2 regions of the Streptomyces sp. NPDC006798 genome follow, and region 1 is predicted to be linked to the other one. Evidence: riboswitches for the same ligand, from Rfam matches in the RefSeq annotation. Region 1 holds a riboswitch; the other holds the start of a gene.
The links. A riboswitch is a leader RNA that binds a small molecule or an ion and turns the genes downstream of it on or off. The one in region 1 is predicted to bind glycine.

Region 1 (11,497 bases):
CCGTACGGCGCCCACCGCCTCCCGGTCGGTGTTCCGCTCGCGATGGCGGTCGAGTGCGGTGGCACCCGGGGAACGGTCGGTCATGGACACCTCGTATCGGAGTCGCGGGCGGGGGCGGGGCGTACGGCTCCGGTCAGGGACCGGGGGTGAAGAGCAGGGGGAGGTGTACGGGACCGGTGTTGCCGGAGTCGGGAAGCCAGACCGCGTCCCGGGTGATCCAGGGGTCCCGCAGCCGCCGGGCCAGTACCGGCAGCGCCTCGGTCATATCGCCGCGGGCCACGAAATGGCCGAGACAGTGATGGACGCCGCCGCCGAAACCGAAGTGCGGTTCCCGTTCGGCGGTGATGTCGAAGGAGTACGGTCCGTACACCAGCGGATCCGTACCGGCGGAGTGGCTCCACAGCTGGATCGTGGTCCCGGCCGGGATGTCCAGGCCCCGGAAGGCGAAGTCCGCCACCGCCTGCCGGGTGATCCAGCGGACGGTCGGATCCACCCGCATCACCTCCTCGACCGCCTTGGCGCCCAGGCCGGGCCGCTCCGCCAGCAGCCGCCACTGGCCGGGATGCCGGACGAAGGTCCGGATCGCGAGACCGAGCTGGTTGCGGGTGGTGTCGAAGCCGCCGAAGATCAGCAGCACCAGACCGTCGCGGAGTTCGTCGTCGCTCAGCGTGTCGGTGTCCCGGTTGGCCCTGACCAGCCCGGAGACGAAGTCGCCGTGCTCCCGGCCGCGCCGCACGGCGATCAGCTCGTCGGCATAGCCGTGGAGCGCGGCGAGCGCCTCCTCGATCCGGGGCAGGTCCTGGCGGACGGTCACACCGAGGGCGAGCCCCAGATCGGCGGAGTGCCGGGCGATGAACGGCCAGTCGGACTGCGGCAGGCCGAGCAGCAGGGCGATCACCCGGGCCGCGTACGGCTCCGCGAACTCGCCGACGAACTCGCACCGGCCCCGGTCCTTGAAGGCATCCGCCAACTCGACGGCCACCGCCCGGAAACGGGCCCGCAGAATCGAGGTCATCCGGGCCGAGAAGGCCGGATTCATCAGCCGCCGCAGCCGGAGATGGGCCTCCCCCTCCTGGTGGAGGATCCAGCTCCGCCACCAGTCGGCCAGCGGTCCCCCGGTCACCCCGTTATGGGCGAGCCAGGAGACGCTCCCCTGGCGGAGCAGCGGATGCGCGAGCAGCTCCGCCGTCTCCGCGTGGCGCAGTACGGCCAGTCCGTAGGTGGTCCGGGCGTACCAGGACCGCTCCCGGGCCGCGCGCACCTCGGCGGAAGTGACGGAGAAGCCGGGGCGGGTGAGGTCGAACCACGGAACGCCTTCGGTCGGTTCGGTGACCGTCATGGAACCTCCGGCTCGGGGGAGCGGGTGGTGGAACCCACAGACTCCGGAGCCGGGCGACGGCACGTCAAGTACCGGCGGGCGGATCCCGCCGGAAGGAGTGATATCCCGCCGTACGACCGGCGCTGCGGCCCCGGCCGTGCTGCGCGCGGCGCGGCGACCCCGGCCGGGCCGGGCCCGGTGGCGCTTCGGGACGTACCGCCTACGCGCCCCCGGGGACGTACCGGCCGTGCCCCCCGGGGGGACGTACCGGCCGTGCCGCCACAGCCGGTACGTCCGCGCCGGGACGAGGTCTCCCTCGCCGTCGGCTACCTGCCTCGGTAGGCGTTGTGGACGGTCTGCTCCAGCCCGTTGCCCCGCTTGTCGGTCACCTCCGCCCGCAGGGTGATGCCCCGGCCGGGTCCCGGGTTGACGACCTTCGCGACGCCGTCGCGGACGGGTGCCTGCCGCCAGGTGCGGCCGTCGTCATAGCTCACCGATACGGTGAGCGACGCAGGCCGCCACCCGCCGCCGCGCCCTGGACGGTGAAGGGCAGCGCCATCGGCTCGCCCGCCGGTGCGGTGCTGTCGAGGGCCAGGTCCGGGGTGAAGCGGACCGCCGAGAGCGGCAGCAGTTCGGTCCGCGCGGGACGGGCGGAGGCGGAGGTCCACTCCGCGGTGACCTTGTCGGACACCGGGTAGGCGTCGGCGTCGCGGGTGGCGGTGGTCACCAGACGGTAGGACCTTGATGATGCGGACGCCGGGGCGGCACAGCATGAGGAGGCCCTCGGGGTCCGACGTCAGTACGGTCACGGGGGCGGGCGAGGCGAGTGCGGTTGCCGCCGCGACGGCGTCGAGGGCGTACTCGTGGCCGTGCAGGCCGGCAGCGACGAGGAGCTTGCTGGCATGGCGGGCGATGGCTTCGGTGGGCGGGACGATGTTCACGCGGGAGACGGCGTAGTCGAAGCGGGCCCGGTTGACCTGGGGGTCGCGTGCTTCGACCAGCGTGATGGAGCTGGTGACCACACGGATGTCCTCGGCCTCGGCCGGCCACTCGGTGATTTCAGGGGAGTGCCGTACGAGTTTTGACAATCCCTCACAGTCCAGGACGAGCGTTCCGCTCACGCCGCGTCCGCCGAGTCGGCCGTGTCACCGCGGAGGATCGCCCGCTTGGCCTCGACCGCTGCCTGGTCTGCCGGACCGTGTTCGGCTTCGGCGTCTTCGACGAGTTCGCGCAGCAGGTCCCGCTCGAGCTGGCGCTGGATGGGAGTTTCGACGTAGGCGGACAGGCCTTGCTTGCCGGTACGCGCCTTGAGGACGGCGATCGTGCCTTCGTGGAGGGAGACGGAGACCGGACGGACGGGGCCATCACCGGGAGCGGAGGAGGTAGCCATGAACCCGATTTAACAAAACTCTTGTTATCGGGTGGGCGCTCTCCGTGCCCGGTCCCCGGCGCAGGCGTCGGCTGAAGAGCTGTCCGAACGGTGCGAGGAGGGCGCTGACGTCGAGCGAAAGCGATGATTCCTGGTCGGACGCCGACCAGGAAAGGATCGGCCAGGGACTTCTCAGGGGCTTTCCGCCGTGCGGGCGGGGATGGCCCTGATCGCGCCGAAAGGCAGATCACGCTGGTCGTGGCCCACCCGCCGGGACGGCCTCAGCACTCGATGATGTTCACCGCGAGCCCGCCCCGGGCCGTCTCCTTGTACTTGACCGACATATCCGCGCCGGTCTCCTTCATGGTCTTGATGACCTTGTCGAGGGAGACCAGATGGCTGCCGTCGCCGCGCATCGCCATCTTCGCCGCCGTGACGGCCTTGACCGCCGCCATGCCGTTCCGTTCGATGCACGGGATCTGCACCAGGCCGCCGACCGGGTCGCAGGTCAGGCCGAGGTTGTGCTCCATGCCGATCTCGGCCGCGTTCTCCACCTGCGCCGGGGTGCCGCCGAGTACCTCCGCCAGCGCTCCGGCGGCCATCGAGCAGGCCGAGCCCACCTCGCCCTGGCAGCCGACCTCGGCGCCGGAGATGGAGGCGTTCTCCTTGAAGAGCATGCCGATCGCGCCGGCCGCCAGCAGGAACCGGACGATGCCGTCCTCGTCGGCGCCGGGAACGAAGTTCATGTAGTGGTGCAGTACGGCCGGGATGATGCCCGCGGCACCGTTGGTGGGGGCGGTGACGACCCGGCCGCCCGCCGCGTTCTCCTCGTTCACGGCCATCGCGTAGAGGGTGATCCACTCCATGGCGCGGGCCGCCGGGTCGCCCTCGGCACGGAGCTGGCGGGCGGTCTTCGCGGCCCGGCGGCGTACCTTCAGCCCGCCGGGGAGGATGCCCTCGCGGGAGAGCCCGCGGGCCACGCAGGTCTGCATCACCCGCCAGATCTCCAGCAGCCCGGTCCGGATCTCGTCCTCGGTCCGCCATGCCTTCTCGTTCTCCAGCATCAGGGACGAGATGGAGAGACCGGTCTCGGCGGTGAGCCGGAGGAGTTCGTCGCCGGTGCGGAAGGGGTACTTCAGTACGGTGTCGTCGAGTTTGATCCGGTCCTCGCCGACCGCGTCGTCGTCCACCACGAAGCCGCCGCCGACCGAGTAGTACGTCTTCTCCAGGACCGTGCCGCCGTCGGCGTCGTACGCCCGGATCGTCATGCCGTTGGCGTGGTACGGCAGGGTCTCCCGGCGGTGCAGGACCAGGTCCTCGTCGAAGTCGAAGGCGATCTCGTGGGCGCCCAGCAGGGAGATCCGGCCGGACTCCTTGATCCGCTCCACGCGCTCGTCGGCGGACTCCACGTCGACGGTGCGGGGCGAATCGCCCTCCAGGCCCAGCAGGACCGCCTTGGGCGTGCCGTGGCCGTGGCCGGTGGCGCCGAGGGAGCCGTACAGCTCGGCCCGTATCGCGGCGGTGGGGGCGAGCAGTCCCTCGTTCTTCAGCCGCCGGGCGAACATCCGCGCGGCCCGCATGGGGCCGACCGTATGCGAGCTGGACGGGCCGATGCCGACCGAGAACAGGTCGAAGACCGAGATGGCCACGAGAAACTCCTGAGGGTGGGGAGACGCCGTTGTCTGCCGCGCGGGGTGGTGCGGGTGGGACCGGTGTTGTGGACCGATGGTGACGACAAGGGGCGGGACGGGGCGGAGGGCGGGGATCCGGTGGATCCCGTGCGTACGGCGGGGGCACCGGCCCACTTCTCAGTGTGCGCGATGCCCCCGGGGTCCGTACCAGGACACCAGCGTGTTAATCGTACGAATGTACGGTTACGGCTGGGTGGGCGTGAGGCCCGGGTACAGCGGGTGCTTCCCGGCCAGGGCCGTGACCCGGGCCCGCAGCGCGGCCGCGTCGTACGACGGCTTGAGCGCCTCCGCGATCACATCCGCGACCTCGCGGAAGTCGTCGGCGCCGAAGCCGCGGGTGGCCAGGGCCGGCGTACCGATCCGCAGACCCGAGGTGACCATCGGCGGCCGGGGGTCGTTCGGGATCGCGTTCCGGTTGACCGTGATGCCGACCTCGTGCAGCCGGTCCTCGGCCTGCTGGCCGTCGAGCTCCGAGTGGCGGAGGTCGACCAGTACCAGATGGACGTCGGTACCGCCGGAGAGCACCGAGACGCCGTGCTCGGTGACATCGTCCTTGACCAGGCGCTCGGCCAGGATCTTCGCGCCCTCCAGGGTGCGCCGCTGGCGCTCCTTGAACTCCTCGGACGCGGCGACCTTGAAGGAGACCGCCTTGGCCGCGACCACATGCTCCAGCGGGCCGCCCTGCTGACCGGGGAAGACCGCGGAGTTGATCTTCTTCGCCAGCTCGGCGGTGGAGAGGATCACGCCACCGCGCGGACCGCCCAGGGTCTTGTGCGTGGTGGTGGTGACGACATGGGCGTGCGGGACCGGGTTGGGGTGCAGCCCGGCCGCGACCAGGCCCGCGAAGTGGGCCATGTCGACCATGAGGTACGCGCCGACCTCGTCCGCGATCCGGCGGAAGGCGGCGAAGTCCAGCTGGCGCGGGTAGGCGGACCAGCCCGCGACGATCAGCTTCGGCCGGGACTCCTTGGCCAGCTTCTCGACCTCGGCCATGTCGACCTGGCCGGTGGCGTCGTCCACGTGGTAGGCGACCACGTTGTAGAGCTTGCCGGAGAAGTTGATCTTCATGCCGTGGGTCAGGTGCCCGCCGTGGGCGAGGTTCAGACCCATGATCGTGTCGCCCGGCTTCAGCAGGGCGAACATCGCCGCCGCGTTGGCCTGGGCGCCCGAGTGGGGCTGGACATTGGCGTGCTCGGCGCCGAAGAGGTCCTTCACCCGGTCGATGGCGATCTGCTCGACCACGTCGACGTGCTCACAGCCGCCGTAGTAACGGCGGCCGGGGTAGCCCTCGGCGTACTTGTTGGTGAGGACCGACCCCTGGGCCTCCATGACCGCCACCGGGGCGAAGTTCTCGGAGGCGATCATTTCGAGGGTGGACTGCTGGCGGTGGAGCTCGGCGTCGACAGCGGCGGCGACATCGGGGTCCAGCTCGTGGAGAGAGGAATTGAGAAGCGACATATCGGTAGATATTCCTGTCGTCAGCTCTTGGTGAACTCGGCGTACTCGTCGGCGGAGAGCAGATCGTCCGGCTCCTCCGCCACCCGCACCTTGAACAGCCAGCCACCCTCGAAGGGTGCGCTGTTCACCAGGGAGGGGTCGTCCACGACGCCCTGGTTGGTCTCGGTGACCTCACCCGTCACCGGGGAGTACAGATCGCTCACCGACTTGGTGGACTCCAGCTCGCCGCAGGACTCACCGGCGGTGACCGTCGCGCCCACCTCGGGGAGCTGGGCGAAGACGACGTCACCGAGCGCGTTGGCGGCGAACTCGGTGATCCCGACCGTCGACACGCCGTTCTCGGCGGCCGTCAGCCACTCGTGCTCCTTGCTGTAGCGCAGCTGCTGGGGGTTGCTCATGGGATGAATTCTCCTGTACGCGGACGGTGCGGATGAACGGACGGGGTACGCCGGGACGTGCGTCTGGTCACGTCAGCCGGGGAAACGGGGGGACCGGGGGAGGAAGGGGGACGGGGGAGAGCGGAAGGGGGTGGTGGGCCGGCGGGCGCCCGCCGGGGCTACTTCCGCCGCCGGTAGAACGGCAGCGCCACGACCTCGTACGGCTCCTGGCTGCCCCGGATGTCGACCGAGACACCCGGCGTGCCGGGCACGGCGTGGGCCGCGTCGACGTACGCCATGGCGATCGGCTTGCCGAGGGTGGGCGAGGGGGCGCCGGAGGTGACCTCGCCGATCACCGCGCCGTCCGCGACCACCGGATAACCGGCCCGCGGCACCCGGCGGCCCTCGGCGACCAGGCCCACCAGGACCCGCGGCGGGCTGTCCGCGGCCCGCTCGGCGGCGGCCTCCAGCGCCTTGCGGCCGACGAAGCCGCCCTCCTTCTCGAACTTCACCACCCGGCCGAGACCGGCGTCGAACGGGGTGAGCGCCGTGGTCAGCTCGTTCCCGTAGAGCGGCATGCCCGCTTCCAGGCGGAGCGTGTCGCGGCAGGACAGACCGCACGGCACCAGACCGGCGGACGCGCCCGCCTCGGTCAGCGCCCGCCACAGTCCTTCGGCGTGCTCCGGCGCGACGAAGAGTTCGAAGCCGTCCTCACCGGTGTAGCCGGTCCTGGCGATCAGCGCCGGGACCCCGGCCACCGTGCCCGGCAGCCCCGCGTAGTACTTCAGCCCGTCGAGATCGGCATCCGTGACCGAGGCCAGGATCCCGGGCGACTCGGGGCCCTGGATCGCCAGCAGGGCGTAGGCGTCCCGGTCGTCGCGGACCACGGCGTCGAAACCCGCGGCCCGCTCGGTCAGCGCGTCCAGCACGATCTGCGCGTTGCCCGCGTTGGCGACCACCAGATACTCGGTGTCGCCGGTGCGGTAGACGATCAGATCGTCCAGGATCCCGCCGTCCTCACGGCAGATCATGGTGTAGCGGGCCCGGCCGGCGCCGATGGTGGAGATATTGCCGACCAGGGCGTGGTCCAGCAGAGCCGCGGCCCCGGGGCCGGAGACGGTGATCTCACCCATGTGGGAGAGGTCGAAGAGGCCCGCCCGGGTCCGGACGGCCTGGTGCTCCTCCCGCTCGCTGGCGTACCGCAGCGGCATGTCCCAGCCCGCGAAATCGGTCATCGTCGCACCCAGGGAGCGGTGCAGGGCGTCGAGGGCGGTACGGCGGGGGACGGTGCTCATGGACGGTTACTCCCAGGGCATGGCAGAAGACATGACGACGAGGACGTTCCTCCCCATCTGTCATCGGAACCTGAGAGGTTCGTCGCGAGCGTCGTACGGATGGCCGTACGGACGGTCATGACTTGCACCTTGGGTGGAGCCGGTGGAACCGGCCCGCTTTTCAGATCTGCCTCATCGCGCGCGGTACGGGGCCTGAGAGATTCAAGGGAGGAACTTGCTCCTTCGGCGCCCGGAGCGGAGTCCGGGTCTCTCCCGCGCGGATTCAAGCGGCCGGTATGAAGTTGGCGGCCACATCATTACACGCGGACCGGGAAGTACGGGAGCCCCGGCGGCGTTGTTCCCCTGCGTGGACACCTGGTCACGATCGCGTACGAGGGAGGGGGCGAGGCCGCGTACGCGGTCGGGTACGGGGCCGGGTCCGAGGTCCTCCGGAGGGCCGCCCGCGGATCACCGGCGGACCGCTCCGGGCGGCCGGCGGGAACCGCGGCACCGGCCGGGAGGGTCCTCCCAGGGGAGGCGCTCACCCGGCGCACGCCCGGGGCGCACGACGCAATGGCCGGAAACAGAAGGGAAATGCCGGAAAAAACGCTCGGATCTCATTACCATTTCTTTAAGGTCCGTTGACGCTCCATGGGCATAGGTGTGGGTGACCCGACATGGGGGAGGAGGGTGTGATGACGTTGCAGCGCTCCAGCGCCTACGCCACGACCGCGGGGGTGCCCGCCCAGCCACAGGCGCCCGCGCGCGAACGGCTCCGGGCCACCGCGCCACCGGTGCTGCGGGATCTACGGGCCCGCGAAGGACGAGGCCCGCGCGGGCTCACCTTCGCCGCGGGCGACCTGGTAGTGGTCTCCGGACTGCCCGGAAGCGGAAAGTCCACCCTGATCAAGCGGACCGCCGCGGCCGCCGCCATAGACTCCCAGGACACCCGCGACCGCTGGGACGCCGAGATGCCCCGGCTGCTCCCCTACGCGCTGTACCGGCCCTTCGTCCGCCTCGCCCACTACACCGGCCTCCGCCGCGCCCTCCGCTCCGGCGAGAGCGTCGTCGTCCACGACTGCGGCACCCAGGCCTGGGTCCGCCGCTGGCTCGCCCGCGAGGCCCGCCGCCGGGGCACCGGCCTCCATCTGATCCTCCTCGACGTCCCACCCGCCGTCGCCCGCCAGGGCCAGCGCGAACGCGGCCGAGGCGTCTCCGGCTACGCCTTCGCCCGACACCGCAGGACCGCCGGACGGCTCATCTCCGACGCCGAGGCGGGCCGCGCCCCGACCGGCTGCGCCTCCGTGATCCTGCTCGACCGCCCGGCGGCCGGAGCCCTCGCCCGGATCGGCTTCACCCCCCGATAACGCCCCCGGCGGACCTCCGGACGAGCCCGGAGCCAATTCCCGCCGCCCGAACCGATCCGTACCGCAGGCCCTATTGTCGTCCCCGGACCACAAAGGGGACCCGGGCGGTCCGGGGGAGAGGGCGAACAGGGATGAACGTGCCGGAGCGACTGGACACGCGGCAGCAGTACGACGGGTCGCACACCGAGCCGTACGGCGGACCCACCGGCGGCCCGCCCGCCGAACAACCCCACGCACCCCACGAGAACGGGCTCACCGGGCCCTACCCCGCCTGGCCCGTCAACGAACTCGAGGAAACCCTCGCCGCCGCCCTCGGACACCCCGGCGCCGGACCCCGGATCGTCGAAGTACTCGGCCGCAGCCAGATCTGGATCCCCCTCCCCAACGGCGGCGGACCCGACAGCCCCGACCTCGACCTGCCGATGATCGAACTCGACGGAGCCGCATACGTCCCCGTCTTCAGCTCCGAACAGCAATACCTCGCCTGCGCCGGCGACCACATCCCCTGCACCATCGCCCCCGCCCGCGACTTCGCCCGCGGACTCCCACCCCAAGTCGGCATCGCCGTCAACCCCGGCGGAACCATCGGCGTCCCCCTGCCGCCCCCCGCCGTCGCCGAACTCTGCCGCGCCGGACACACCCCCCTCGACGGCCCCTCCGGCGGCGGCCGGGTCCGGCTCTTCGAACCCGACTGGCAGGACGACCCCGTCGACTTCCTCGCCGCCGCATCCGAAGAATTCCGGGCCACCGGCACCGTCCTCACCGCCCGCCGAGCCCTCGCCTCCGTAGAAGGAGACGACCCCACCCTCCTCATCGGCGTCCAACTCGCCCCCGGCACGGCACCCGAAACCGCACACGAAGCCCTCGCCCGCGCCCTCGGCCGCCACACCGTCCGCTGGCCGGTCAACATGGTCTTCCTCGACCACACCCAAGACCCCGTCGCCGAATGGCTCACCCAACAGAGGCCCTTCTTTTAGGGGGCTCGGTTCGCCTCCGGGGCGCTTCAGCCGTGTTCTTCAGCCGATCGTGCCCGGCCGCTCCTTCCTCGCGGCCCGCGCGTTCTCCCTCCAGAACACGGCGCGCCCCTTCGGCTCACTCGCCCTCTCCGGCGCCAGGGCAAGGCGAGGCGGTCCGGGGCACACGGCTTGAGAAGGGGCTCTCGTCCTCGGGGCGCTCGGCTGGGGTCTCGTACTCCCGGGCGAGGGGCGAAAGGGCGTACCCGGTACCGGGGGCCTCGCGGGGCGGTCCGCGGCACCCCGGAGGAACGGCATCACCAAATGGAGGGGGGCGCCGTAAGCTGGGGGCGGTCTGGGTCGCGGGGCCCAGCGGCGGTTGACGGCTTGGACCGGAGGGGCGGAACAGTGGTGAGCGCGTCAGGCACGGCCGCGACCGGGCAGATCGAGCACCTGCTCCGCCAGGTCACCCCCGGGCGTTACGACGCCTACGAAGCACTCCTCGCCGCCCTCGCCGACCCCGCCGCAGGCCGGATCTGGCTACTGCTGTGGCACGGCCGCCCCGGCTCCCCCGAAGCCCAGTACGGCAATCTGGAGATCGACGGCTTCGGCTACGCGCCCGCCGTCACCTCCCCCCAGGAGCTGGCCGCCTCCGGCTGGAGCCGGGCCCACGAAACCACCACCGGCCTCGACATCGCCCGCGCCCTCTACCCCGACCGCTGGGGCATCTGGCTCAATCCGCACGCCCCCGGCGGCGGCGTCGGCATCCCCTGGACCGACCTGCGGCGGATCGCCACCGGACTCGACCGGATGCCCGCCGGCCCCCTGCGGCTCTCCGAACCCGCCGTAGAGATCCCCCAGTTCTACGCCCTCCTCTCCCGCAACGCCCACCACACCCCGGCCGTCCGCTCCCTCCGGCGCGCCTGGGTACAGCCCGCCCTCGGCGCGCCCTATCTCGCCATCGGCCTCGACCTCTACGACACCAGCCGCCCCTCCGTCGACGCGGTCCGCGCGATGATGCAGCAGTCCATCGCCGCCGTCCCCGACGGCCTCCCCGTCTCCACCGTCGCCCTCTCCGACGAGTACGACCCCGTCGGGATGTGGCTGCGGGCCAACGCCCGGCCCTTCTACGACCGCGACGCCCACGCCGCACCCGGCGCCCCGGCCGGCGGCTACGGCTACCCCCCGGCCCCCGGCCGCTGACCGGCCCGGCCCGCCGCCCTCACCCCCGGCTGACACTGAGCTGTCATCCGGCCCGGCCGCCCCACGCATCCCCTTCCACAGGGTGAGACCCGGTACCGGACGCCCCTCGACGGCCGAATGTCGTTGCCACACACCCCGGTCGTACGCGCTGTCGATTCCTCCGAAGGATTCCGGCCCGACTCGGCCCTGCCCCGCTGAATACGGGAGTTCTGCGCCTTTCCCGCCTTGGAATCGCAGGAATGAATCTGTTCGATAATCGGATACTGGCTCAACTCCTGTCGTTTCGCGAGGAGATGGGGCTCCGCTCAGCCCGGGTGAACGTCCGCATAACGGAATCCCTCTACACGCATCACGTTTGGGCAACCATTGCCCTGGAGGTCTGGCGGGTGATCGAGGGAGCGTTGAAGACTCCCGCTCCAGGGGGAAATTCGTCCCCGTGTGCCATCGGACCAAAACGTACGTCTCGTACCAACTGCTCCATGCGCAC
Region 2 (11,497 bases), on a different contig from region 1:
CGGGTGGCTGCGACAGGGTCCGCGGGCCCACCTCCCAAGGGGCGGCCCGGCGGACTCCGGGACGATAATGCCCAGACTGATTGATCCGTAACGCGGCCGGGGCGGGGCGGGACCGCTAGTGTGGCATCCGTCACCGAACGGCTCATGCCGAAGCGGCGGCGAACGGTCGGCGAACCCCGCCTCCGCCGGTCCGTACCCCCTGGGAGACGGGTTCCGTGGCTGGTGACAAACGCCGACAGGTTTCGGCCTACCGCGCCGGGGGCAAAATACCTGGCCGCCGCCGGGGGTTCCGCGAAGATACGGCATGCCCGCTCGATCGATGAGGCCTGAATCCGCCTTGTCGACATCCACGGAACGCGCTAGCGGAATCACCGTACGAACATGAGTGTTATAAACTCTGCAAACGGGCGGCGAGTTGGCCCGGCGGCCTTTTCCGGTCCCCCGGGATCCCCGTGCCTTCGACCGACAGCGCTGTCGGAGCCGACGACACCGGCACCCGCCGGTGCCGTCGTCGCGTGCCGGCCCCGGCACCGCGTGACAGCACCGTCGGCGCACGCCCAGGTTCACCGTGTCTCCCGAGCGAGAGGCGACCCACCATGCCGCTGCATGTCCTCCCGGCCCCCGCGCCTGCCCTTCGCAGCGTTCTCGCGGCACTCAGTACCCCATCCGCGGTCCGCGAGGGCCGTCCCCCGGCACTCAGGTCCGTCCAGGGACCCGTCAGCCCGGAGTGCCCGCTCCCCGTCCATGTGCTCGACCAGGTCGACCCGCACACCACCGCCGCCCCCGGCACCCGCCTCCTGGGCTGGCGTTTCCTGCTCCGCGGCGACGGCGCGACCGTCGCCGCGGCGGAGACCCTGCTCACCCCGGACGGCTGGACGTTCTCCCACTTCTTCGAGGGCCCCTATCTGGCCTCCACCGAACTCGCCCTGCGCCAGGCGGAATCGTCGGCGACCCCGTTCCAGCCACGGCTGCTCTCCGTTCCGGCGCTGTACATGCTGACGCTCTGGCTGCACGCCGAACCGGAGGCGGACGCCTCGGACGCCGGGCTGGGCCCGGCCGATCTGCTGGTACCCCTCGCCCCGGCCCCGCCGGGGATCGCCGCCCACCGGCCGTACGAGGTCGCCGAACTGCTCCCGGCGATGACCCTGCGACTGACCCCGGCCCGGCTCCTCGGCTCGCCCGCCTGACTCCGGGCGGCGGCCCGCCGCCCCCGACCGGCCGGTCCCGCCACCGACACGTCTCCCCCCGCCCGGCCCGGTCCGCCCCCGGCGCCAGGCGGCGGTGCGCCCCGTGACCCCGCGACAGCGGCTTCACGGGGCGCGCCGCTTTCCGGCCCCGGCCGCCATGGGCCAGAACGGGCTAGTCCGTTGTGACCAGGCCCCAACCATCCGAAAGGACAGTCCGGTTGAGCTGAACCATCCGCGCGGGTGATACGTCTCTCACCAGAGAGACGAGGTGTCGTGAAATCCCTGCGGAACAACGCCCGTGGGGCAACACTGGGATCGGACCGAGAGAGATACGGGGGGCGGCCATGAACACTTCATCGAGCCGCAGGACACTGATCACACCAGAGCGAAAGAACCCGCCCATGTGCCAGCACCAGCCATCGTGCCCGACAGCGGACTCAGCCGACCGGGACGCCGCCCGACTGGTGGCGCACCACCCCGAGCAGGGCTGGAGCCTGCTCTGCAACGGCGTCCTTCTGTTCGAGGACACCGGTGAGCTGCTGCCGGACGGGCAGATCATCGCCCCGCACCGTCCGCTGCTGACCGCGCACGCGGCATAGGGCCTCCGGGGGGGAACGACCGGGGGCCGGTCGGGGTGCGTACGCACTCCCCGAACCGGCCCCGTGGCATTTCGGCCGTGCCCGGCCGGGCTCAGCCCTCGTAGGCGTCCGGCGGCGGGCAGGAGCAGACCAGATTACGGTCCCCGAAGGCCCCGTCGATCCGGCGCACCGGCGGCCAGTACTTGTCGGCGGCGCTCACGCCGGGCGGGAAGACCGCCTCGTCCCGGCCGTACGCGTGCTCCCAGGCCCCGCCCAGCGCCGCCGCGGTGTGCGGCGCGTTCCGCAGCGGGTTGTCGTCGGCGGGCCAGACACCCGTCGCGACCTTCTCGATCTCGGCCCGGATCGCGATCATCGCCTCGCAGAAGCGGTCGACCTCGGCCAGGTTCTCGCTCTCGGTCGGCTCGATCATCAGCGTCCCGGCGACCGGGAAGGACATCGTCGGCGCGTGGAAGCCGTAGTCGATCAGCCGCTTGGCGATGTCGTCGACGGTGACGCCGGTCGCCTTGGTCAGCGGACGGAGATCGATGATGCACTCATGGGCGACCAGCCCGCCGGGGCCCGTGTACAGCACCGGGAAGTGCGGCTCCAGGCGCTTGGCGATGTAGTTGGCGGCCAGCACGGCGACCTGAGTGGCCCGCTTCAGCCCCTCGCCGCCCATCAGCCGGACGTACGCCCAGGAGATCGGCAGGATGCCCGCCGAGCCCCAGGGGGCGGCGGAGATCGGGCCGACGCCGGTCTCCGGTCCCGCCCCGGGCTGGAGCGGGTGGTTGGGGAGGTAGGGGGCGAGATGCGCCCGGACCGCCACCGGGCCCACACCGGGGCCGCCGCCGCCGTGCGGGATGCAGAACGTCTTGTGCAGATTGAGGTGCGAGACGTCGCCGCCGAACTCACCCGGCTTGGCGAGGCCGACCAGCGCGTTCAGATTGGCGCCGTCGACATAGACCTGGCCGCCCGCCTCGTGGACCCGGGCGCAGATGTCGGCGACGTGCTCCTCGAAGACGCCGTGCGTCGACGGGTAGGTGATCATCAGTACGGCGAGTTCGTCGCGGTACCGCTCGATCTTCTCCCGCAGATCGGTGACGTCGATCTCGCCGTCGTCGGCGGTGGCGACCACGACCACCTTCATGCCCGCCATCACGGCGCTGGCGGCGTTGGTGCCGTGCGCGGAGGACGGGATGAGGCAGACGGTCCGGCCCGCGTCCCCGTTGGCGCGGTGGTAGGCGCGAACGGCGAGCAGCCCGGCGAGTTCGCCCTGGGATCCGGCGTTGGGCTGGAGGGACACCTTGGCGTAACCGGTGACCTCGGCCAGCCGCTCCTCCAGCTCGTGGATCAGGGTGAGATAGCCCGCCGCCTGGTCCGCCGGGGCGAAGGGATGGATTTGGCCGAACTCGGGCCAGGTCACCGGCTCCATCTCGGTGGTGGCGTTGAGCTTCATGGTGCAGGAGCCGAGCGGAATCATCCCCCGGTCCAGCGCGTAGTCCCGGTCGGCCAGCCGCCGCAGGTACCGCAGCATCGCGGTCTCGGAGCGGTGCTGGTGGAAGACCGGGTGGGTCAGATAGTCGTCGGTCCGCAGCAGGTCCGCGGGCAGGGTGTCCTCGACGGACGCGTCGAGGGCGTCCAGGTCGAGGGCGGCGTCGGCGCCGAAGGCGGTGAGGACGGCCCGGAGGGCGGCCCGGTCGGTGGTCTCGTCACAGGCGATCGACACCAGGGAGTCGTCCACCGGACGGAGGTTGACCCCGCCCTCGCGCGCGGCGGCGACCACATCGGCGGCCCGCCCGGGTACGCGTACCGTCACCGTGTCGAAGTACGCGCCGGTGACGACCTCCGCCCCGCTCGCCGCCAGACCGGCGGCGAGCAGGGTGGCGTAGCGGTGGGTGCGCCGGGCGATGGAGCGCAGTCCGTCGGGGCCGTGGTAGACGGCGTACATCCCGGCCATCACCGCGAGCAGCACCTGGGCGGTACAGATGTTGCTGGTGGCCTTCTCGCGGCGGATGTGCTGTTCGCGGGTCTGGAGGGCGAGGCGGTACGCCTTGTCGCCGTCCGCGTCGACGGAGACGCCGACGAGACGGCCGGGCAGGCTGCGGGCGAACTTCTCCCGGACCGCCATGAATCCGGCGTGCGGGCCGCCGAAGCCCATCGGGACGCCGAACCGCTGGCTGGTGCCCACGGCGATGTCCGCACCGAGTTCGCCGGGGGAGGTGAGCAGGGTGAGGGCGAGCAGATCGGCGGCGACGGTGACGACGGCGCCCAGTTCGTGCGCCCGCTCGATCAGCGGCCGGAGGTCGCGTACGGCGCCGGAGGCACCGGGGTACTGGAGGAGGACGCCGAAGACGCCCCGCTCGGCGACCTCGGCCGGGATGCCGTCACCGAGGTCGGCGACGACGACCTCGACCCCGGTGGGCTCGGCCCGGGTCTCGATCACGGCCAGGGTCTGCGGCAGGACGTCGGCGTCGACGAGGAAGACGCCGTCCTTGACCTTGCCGACCCGGCGGGAGAGCGACATGGCCTCGGCGGCGGCGGTGCCCTCGTCGAGGAGGGAGGCCCCGGAGGTGGGCAGCCCGGTCAGCTCGGCGATCGTGGTCTGGAAGTTCAGCAGCGCCTCCAGCCGGCCCTGGGAGATCTCCGGCTGGTAGGGGGTGTACGCGGTGTACCAGGAGGGGTTCTCCATGACATTGCGCAGGATGACCGGCGGGGTGAAGGTGCCGTAGTAGCCGAGGCCGATCATCGACGTCAGTACGGAGTTGCGGTCGGCCAGCGACCGGAGTTCGGCCAGTACCTCGGGCTCGGTCCTGGCGTCCGGCAGGCCCAGCGCCCCGGCGCTCTTGATGACATCGGGCACCGCGGCGGCGGTCAGCTCGTCGAGCGACCCGTATCCCACCTGAGCCAGCATCTTGGCCTGGGCCTCGGCGTCGGGTCCTATGTGGCGCTGCTCGAAGGGGATTCCCCGCTCCAGCTGCCGGAGAGGGATGCGGTTGGCGGTCATACAGGCGGCCTCCTGGTCTGCGTCAGACCCGGTGAGGGGCACCCGAGGCGGATGCCCGGGACGGCCTCCCCCTCTGTCATCTCAACCTGAGAGCTTCACCGGCCGCCCGTGGCGGGGGCGCTCCGGCTTTCACCGTCGGTGTGGGCGGATGCCGTCCGGCGCCCGCCCCACTTTCCAGAGTGACCTCGTCCACGCGGTACAGGTGCCTGAGAGATTCCGGGGAGGAGTTGCTCCTTCGGCGCCACCGTCGTCCTGCCGGTGGACTCTCCCGCGCGGGGTCAGCAGCCGCTGCCAGCCTACCAGCGGACTCTTCGGCAGGTGAGGCCCGTGATCGCTCGAGTGGCCGACGGCGGCGATCTGCTTTCTCGTGGTCCTCAGGGGTTCTCCTCAGGCTTTTCCGGCAGTGGGTACGACCTTCTGGAGGGACCGTGCAGACCGACATCGATCCGCGCAGCCTGATCGGCCGCAAGGCGTACGACCGCGACGGCGTGAGGATAGGGACCGTCGACGAGGTGTATCTCGACGACGCCACCGGTTCACCCGACTGGGCGGCCGTCCGTACCGGTCTCTTCGGCCGGGACTCCTTCGTCCCCCTCGCCCCCAGTACGGTGGTCGGCGACACCCTCCGGGTCCCCTTCGAGCGGTCGCTGGTGCGGGCCGCCCCGGACCTCGGCATCGGCCGCCATCTCTCCCCCGCCCAGGAACTCCAGCTCTGCCGCCACTACGGCATCGACGTCTCCCCCTCGTCCGCGTCGGGACCGGCCTCCGACCGCTCCTCCGGTACGGCCGCCGACGACGGGGGCGCGCCCGGCTGATCGTCCGCCGCCACCAGCGGCAGCGGACCGGACGGCGTCAGCTCCGGATCCTCCACCCGGAAGGTCCGGACCCGCCCGACCGGCCCCTGCGGCACCTCGAACCGTACGGTGACCCGTCCGACGCCGCTGCCCTGGACCCAGCCGGGCCCGTGGGTCGTATGGGTGACGTCCTGCCCCGGCGACCACAGCGGTACGGTGGGCGGCCCGGGGGCCTCCGTACCGGTACCGGTCTCCGCCGGGCCCTCCGCCGGGCCGCCGCGGGCCGCCTCGCCCACGCCGTCGTCCGCCGGACCCGCGGCCCCCGCCCCGGGCACTCCGCCGCCGAGCACCTCCGCGGCCTGGGCGAACAGATCCTCCTGGGTCCAGTCCGTCAGCCCGGAGACCCCCACCCCCAGCAGCCGTACGCCCCCGGTGGTGTCCACACCCTCCAGCAGCCGCTCGGCGGCCTCCCGCACCACCACCGGGTCGTCGGTGGGCCCCCGGAGCGTCTCCGACCGGGTCAGGGTCGAGAAGTCGTATCGCCGGACCTTGAGCACGATCGTCCGGCCCGAGTGTCCCGAGGCGCGCAGCCGCCGGACGCAGCGGTCGGCCAGCCGCTCCACTTCCAGCCGGATCCGCAGCCGGTCGTGGAGATCGATGTCGAAGGTGTCCTCCACCGAGACGGACTTCATATCGCGCTCGGCCACCACGGGCCGGTCGTCGTGGCCGAGGGCCATCCGGTACAGCGACGCGCCCTGGGCCCGGCCCAGCAGCCGGACCAGCTCGTCCTCCCCCGCCTCCACCAGTTCGGCGCAGGTGGTGATCCCGCCGCGGCGCAGCTGCTCACCGGTGGCCGGACCGACACCGGGCAGGGTCCGTACCGAGAGCGGCCCCAGCAGCTCGCGCTCCGTGCCCGGCTCGATCACCAGCAGTCCGTCCGGCTTGGCCCGCTCGGAGGCCACCTTGGCTATCATCTTCGACCCGGCGAGCCCCACCGAGCCGGTCAGGCCGGTGACCCGGGCGATATCGGCCCGCAACCGCTCGCCGGCCGCCCGCGCCGAGGCCGTGTCCCCGGCGGCTCCCGACGCCTCCAGGTCGACGAACGCCTCGTCCAGGCTCAGCGGCTCCACCAGCGGCGACACCGCTCCGAGCAGCCGCATCACCTGCTCGCTGATCGAGCGGTAGAAGGCGAAGCGGGGCACCAGATACGCCGCGTTCGGCGCCAGCCGCCGGGCCTGGGACATCGGCATCGCCGAATGGACCCCGAACCGCCGCGCCTCGTACGACGCGGTGGCGACCACACCGCGCGGGCCGAGCCCTCCGACGATCACCGGCTTTCCGCGCAGGCTCGGCTTCGCCGCCTGCTCGGCCGCGGCGAAGAACGCGTCCATGTCCAGATGCAGAATCGTCGGAGCGGATCTCACAGCTCCGATGCTGCACTACGCCACTGACAACGCCCGGTCGCGGTCCGCCACGACACGGCCCGGGCCCCCGGTCAGACCGCGCGGTCGCGCCGTCTGCGGGCCAGTTCGTCGGCCGGATTGTCGCCGGGCAGCGTCTCACCGGTGTCGACCCGCTCGCCGTGCAGCCGGGACAGGGCCGACTCGACATCGCGCCAGACCACCCCGACGGCGATCCCGAAGACTCCCTGGCCGCCCTGGAGGAGATCGACGACCTCGTCGGGCGACGAGCACTCGTAGACCGTGGCGCCGTCGCTCATCAGCGTCATCCGCTCCAGATCGGCCAGCTCGCGGCCGCGCAGATGACGGACCGCGGCCCGGATGCTCTGCAGCGCGACACCGGTGTCGAGGAACCGTTTGACGATCTTGAGGACAACGACGTCACGGAAGCTGTAGAGGCGCTGCGTACCCGATCCGTAAGCGGGCCGGACACTCGGCTCGACCAGTCCCGTACGGGCCCAGTAGTCGAGCTGGCGGTAGGTGATCCCCGCCGCCGCACAGGCCGTCGGCCCCCGGTAGCCCACCGTCTCCTCCGGAGTCACGGGCTCCACCGGCTCCCGTCCACCGCCGTGGAGCGGATACGGCCCACTCTCCACCGGACTCCGTCCGGTGGCGCCCCCCACCGCACCGTCGCCGCTGCTTCTCACGCCGACCCTCCATCCTTGACCTGCCCACTCGACGGTAGGCAGTCACCAGGGGTGCGTCAACGATCGCCACACTCGGCACGCCGAGTGATAATCACCCTGAGGGTGGTTTCCCGCGCCCCGGTCCGGGGTAAGGCTAGTCGAATGGGCATATGCCAATCGGGGGAACGGTCACTGGCTGTTGGTCCCGAAGTCCTCGGGTGAGATCTGGTCGAGGAACTCGCGGAACTTCTCCACCTCGTCCTCCTGCTCGTCCGGGATCGCGATCCCGGCGTCGTCGAGCACCCCGTCGCTGCCGTAGATCGGCGCGCCGACGCGCAGGGCGAGCGCTATGGCGTCGGAGGGGCGGGCACTGACCTCGACCCCGCTGGCGAACACCAGTTCCGCGTAGAACACGCCTTCGCGCAGATCGGTGATCCGGACCTCGGTCAGCTCCTGGCCGAGCGCGTCCAGCACATCCTTGAACAGGTCATGGGTCAGCGGTCTGGCCGGTGCCATGCCCTGCTGCCCGAGGGCGATCGCGGTGGCCTCCCCTGGACCGATCCAGATGGGGAGGTACCGATCGCCTCCCACTTCTCGCAGGAGCACGATCGGTTGATTGGAGGGCATCTCCACCCGGACGCCCACAACGTCGAGCTCATTCACACAGCAACCCTAGGCCGTGCCCGGCCCCTTTGGATAGTCGGGCACGGCCATGATCATTGGATCCGCACCCCGAGAGAGGTCTCCATCAGGGCCGCGTGGAGCTGTACGGACAGGCCCGCCAGCTCCCTCGCGGTGGCCTCGGCACGGGCTCTGGTCTGCGGATTGCGATGCCGCCGCAAGGGTGCCACCACCTGTTCCACCAGCCCGGCCTCCCGGTCCGCGGCGGCCCGCATCGCCCGCAGATGACGGGGTTCGAGCCCGAAGCGGCCCAGTTCCGCCACCAGCCGGGCCACCGTCACCGCACCGGCGTCGTACGAACCGTCGGCGGCGGCCACCAGCAGACCGTACGACTCCCAGTCGGCCAGCTCCTCGGCCGACACCCCGGCCGCCGCCAGCAGCTCGGGCCGGCCCACCCGGGCCGCCGTGGGTCCCTCGGGCTCCACCAGGGCCACCGGCCCGGGGCCGACCCCCGGCGCGCTCTCCGCGCCACCGGGCCCGGAAACATCACGCGGCGTTCCCGGGGCGGGCAGCTGAGGCTGCTCCCCCCGGGCCACGGCGTCCAGATGTTCCCGGATCACCTTCAACGGGAGATAGTGGTCGCGCTGCATCCGCAGCACCTGCGCCAGCCGCTCCACATCCGCCCGGGAGAACTTGCGGTACCCCGACGGGGTACGCCGGGGCTCGACCAGCCCCTCCGCCTCCAGAAAGCGGATCTTGGAAATGGTGACCTCGGGAAACTCGTCGTGCAGCTGGGTGAGCACCGTACCGATGCTCATCAGCCTCTCTCCCGGGCCCGGGGTGCCGTCTCCGGCACCCCCCGTCGGTGTTCGCACCATGCGCCTTCCCGCGGATACCCCGCGACGACCGGCGATCAGTAGCCCCGCTGGCTCGCGTGGCTCGCGTAGAAGACCATCCGGTACTTGCCGATCTGAACCTCGTCCCCGCTCGTCAGATAGGCGGAGTCGATGGGCTCACGGTTGACATAGGTGCCGTTCAGGCTGCCGACGTCGGCGACGCTGAAGCTGCCGTCCGGTCCGCGGCGGAACTCCACATGGCGCCGGGAGACCGTCACGTCGTCGAGGAAGATATCGCTCTGCGGATGACGGCCAGCGGTCGTCAGATCCCCGTCCAGCAGGAACCGGCTGCCCGAGTTGGGCCCGCGGCGCACCACCAGCAGCGCCGAACCCAGCGGCAGGGCGTCCACCGCGGCCTGGGCCTCCGGCGACAGCGACGGCAGCGCGGTCTGGCCCGTCGTCTCCGAGTCGTACGCCTCCAGTCCGGAGATGGAGATCGTCGACGTCGTCTCGGAGGACCGCTCGGGTGCCACTCCGGGCCGCAGCGGCGCGCCGCAGTTGGAGCAGAACCGGCCGGAATCGGGGTTGCGGTGACCGCACCTCGTACAGACCGTCACACCCGCCATGGAAGGGTCCTCCTGCCGCGGCTGTCCCCCATGGGGATTGGTCGCATAGGGGTCGGGGGCATACCCGCCGCCCGCACCCGCGGTCGATGATTCCCCGAAACCTATGCGCCCGGCACCGGCAGGGTCAACAGACGCGCCGGGGCCCCCCGGATACCCACCGGCCGGACCACCGACCTCGTCCCGGAAGAGCGGACGCTGGCCGCCCTGCTGCTCCTCCTGCTGGTCCTGACGGCGCGCACGGTGCCTGGCGCTGCCGCCGTCCTCGCGGGCACTCTTGCCGAACAACTTCGCAAACAACTTCACGGGCGATTCCCCTTGACCGAAATAGACCCGCCCGTGGGGCAGGACGAACTCTCAACGACGCCTGCCGACCCGGACATCCTCACAACGTCCGTACCCACCAGACAGTTTCCACCACACCGCGCGAAGTCGTCGTTCCGACCCCCCGCGGTCTCGCACCCGGACATACCGGGCATCGACTTCCGACGCCTCACCGCGTTGACGACCGAGCGTAGTCAGGCTGCTTCCCAGGTCGCAAGGCGTCCACGACGATCTTCTCCGAACGCGCCACCACGGCCGTGGCCTGCTCCTTCTCCAGTGTCCGCACGATTCCCCCAGGAATGTTCAGGGCCGGTTCCAGGTCCTGCGGCTTGCCGATCACCTCGAACCGGTACGGGGCGGTGATCTTCTTCCCGTCCACCTCGACGCTCCCACCGGAACCGGTGAAGTACGTATCGGCGACGACACGGTTCCCGTTCACCTCGATCGCCTCCGCGCCGGCCGCCCGCAGCTCCTGCACGGCGTCCAGCAGCATGTCCGGCTCCACGGTGCCGGACCGGTCGTCGACGGTGAGGGTGATACCGGGACCCTGTGCCGCCACCGTACCGGCGAGGATGCCCAGCTGCTGCTCCTTCTGCCGGGTCTGCCGCCGGGCCTCCTCCGCCTGGTCCGAACTGTTCTCCAGCTCCGTCCGCTGCTCCTCCAGCCGCCGCTTCTCGTCCTCCAGCCGCTCGGTGCGGCTGTCCAGCTCGTCGAGGATCCGCACGAGGTCCTCCTGACGGGCCCCGCGCAGCGCGCTGTTGTCGCTGGTGGACCGTACCTGGATGGCGAGGCCGAGACCGAGGACGAAGAGCAGCAGGGCCACCGTCAGTTGGGCCCGGGTCACTCTCGGCGGCCACAGACCGGCCTTCAGCCGCTGACGGCCGGTCGGCCCGGCGGATCCGGCCCCCGGACCCGCCTGTTCCGCCGGGCCGGGCCGTGCCGGCGTACCGGCCGGTTCCGTGCGGTCGGGCCCGTCCGGCTCCCGGTCCCTGGTCGTCTCCCGCTCCACCGGCGTCACGCCTGGAAGACATGGCGGCGGATGGCCGCCGCGTTGGAGAAGATCCGGATACCGAGCACGACCACGACACCGGTCGACAGCTGAGCGCCCACGCCCAGCTTGTCCCCGAGGAAGACGATCAACGCGGCCACGACCACGTTCGACAGGAACGACACGACGAAGACCTTGTCGACGAAGATCCCGTCCAGCATCGCCCGCAGCCCGCCGAAGACCGCGTCGAGCGCCGCGACGACGGCGATCGGGAGATAGGGCTCGACCACGGCCGGTACCTCGGGCCGGACCAAGAGTCCGGCCACGACTCCCACGACGAGGCCCAGTACGGCGATCACGATGTGCCCTTCCCTGAGTCGGTCCGCTCCCGCCCGCTCCCCCTCGGGGCATCGGGGCTTCCCGGTTCCGCTGTACGTACGATCAGGCTCGGCGCGG

Region 2: it holds a riboswitch for glycine, as region 1 does, so the genes downstream of both, gcvP (aminomethyl-transferring glycine dehydrogenase) here and gcvT (glycine cleavage system aminomethyltransferase GcvT) in region 1, are expected to answer to the same signal.

Annotation. Positions count from the first base shown of each region.
Region 1 covers NZ_JBEYIS010000024.1:14,284-25,780, reverse strand. Annotated here, with positions in the region: gene ABZ714_RS18250 (glutamine synthetase) at 1-84, opposite strand, end outside; gene ABZ714_RS18245 (cytochrome P450) at 134-1,339, opposite strand; gene ABZ714_RS18240 (hypothetical protein) at 1,645-1,812, opposite strand; gene ABZ714_RS18235 (hypothetical protein) at 1,809-2,045, opposite strand; partial or broken gene ABZ714_RS18230 (DNA-binding protein) at 2,056-2,439, opposite strand; gene ABZ714_RS18225 (hypothetical protein) at 2,436-2,708, opposite strand; gene ABZ714_RS18220 (L-serine ammonia-lyase) at 2,969-4,336, opposite strand; gene glyA (serine hydroxymethyltransferase) at 4,562-5,836, opposite strand; gene gcvH (glycine cleavage system protein GcvH) at 5,857-6,234, opposite strand; gene gcvT (glycine cleavage system aminomethyltransferase GcvT) at 6,393-7,508, opposite strand; glycine riboswitch at 7,680-7,773, opposite strand; gene ABZ714_RS18200 (AAA family ATPase) at 8,183-8,854, shown strand; gene ABZ714_RS18195 (enhanced serine sensitivity protein SseB) at 8,992-9,831, shown strand; gene ABZ714_RS18190 (enhanced serine sensitivity protein SseB C-terminal domain-containing protein) at 10,219-11,010, shown strand.
Region 2 covers NZ_JBEYIS010000094.1:2,653-14,149, forward strand. Annotated here, with positions in the region: gene ABZ714_RS33755 (hypothetical protein) at 597-1,187, shown strand; gene ABZ714_RS33760 (DUF5999 family protein) at 1,589-1,786, shown strand; gene gcvP (aminomethyl-transferring glycine dehydrogenase) at 1,878-4,769, opposite strand; glycine riboswitch at 4,954-5,050, opposite strand; gene ABZ714_RS33770 (PRC-barrel domain-containing protein) at 5,198-5,584, shown strand; gene ABZ714_RS33775 (DNA polymerase IV) at 5,491-6,987, opposite strand; gene ABZ714_RS33780 (MerR family transcriptional regulator) at 7,059-7,619, opposite strand; gene ABZ714_RS33785 (bifunctional nuclease family protein) at 7,839-8,312, opposite strand; gene ABZ714_RS33790 (MerR family transcriptional regulator) at 8,366-9,148, opposite strand; gene ABZ714_RS33795 (FHA domain-containing protein) at 9,184-10,077, opposite strand; gene ABZ714_RS33800 (DUF881 domain-containing protein) at 10,223-11,062, opposite strand; gene ABZ714_RS33805 (small basic family protein) at 11,068-11,400, opposite strand; gene ABZ714_RS33810 (DUF881 domain-containing protein) at 11,397-11,497, opposite strand, start outside.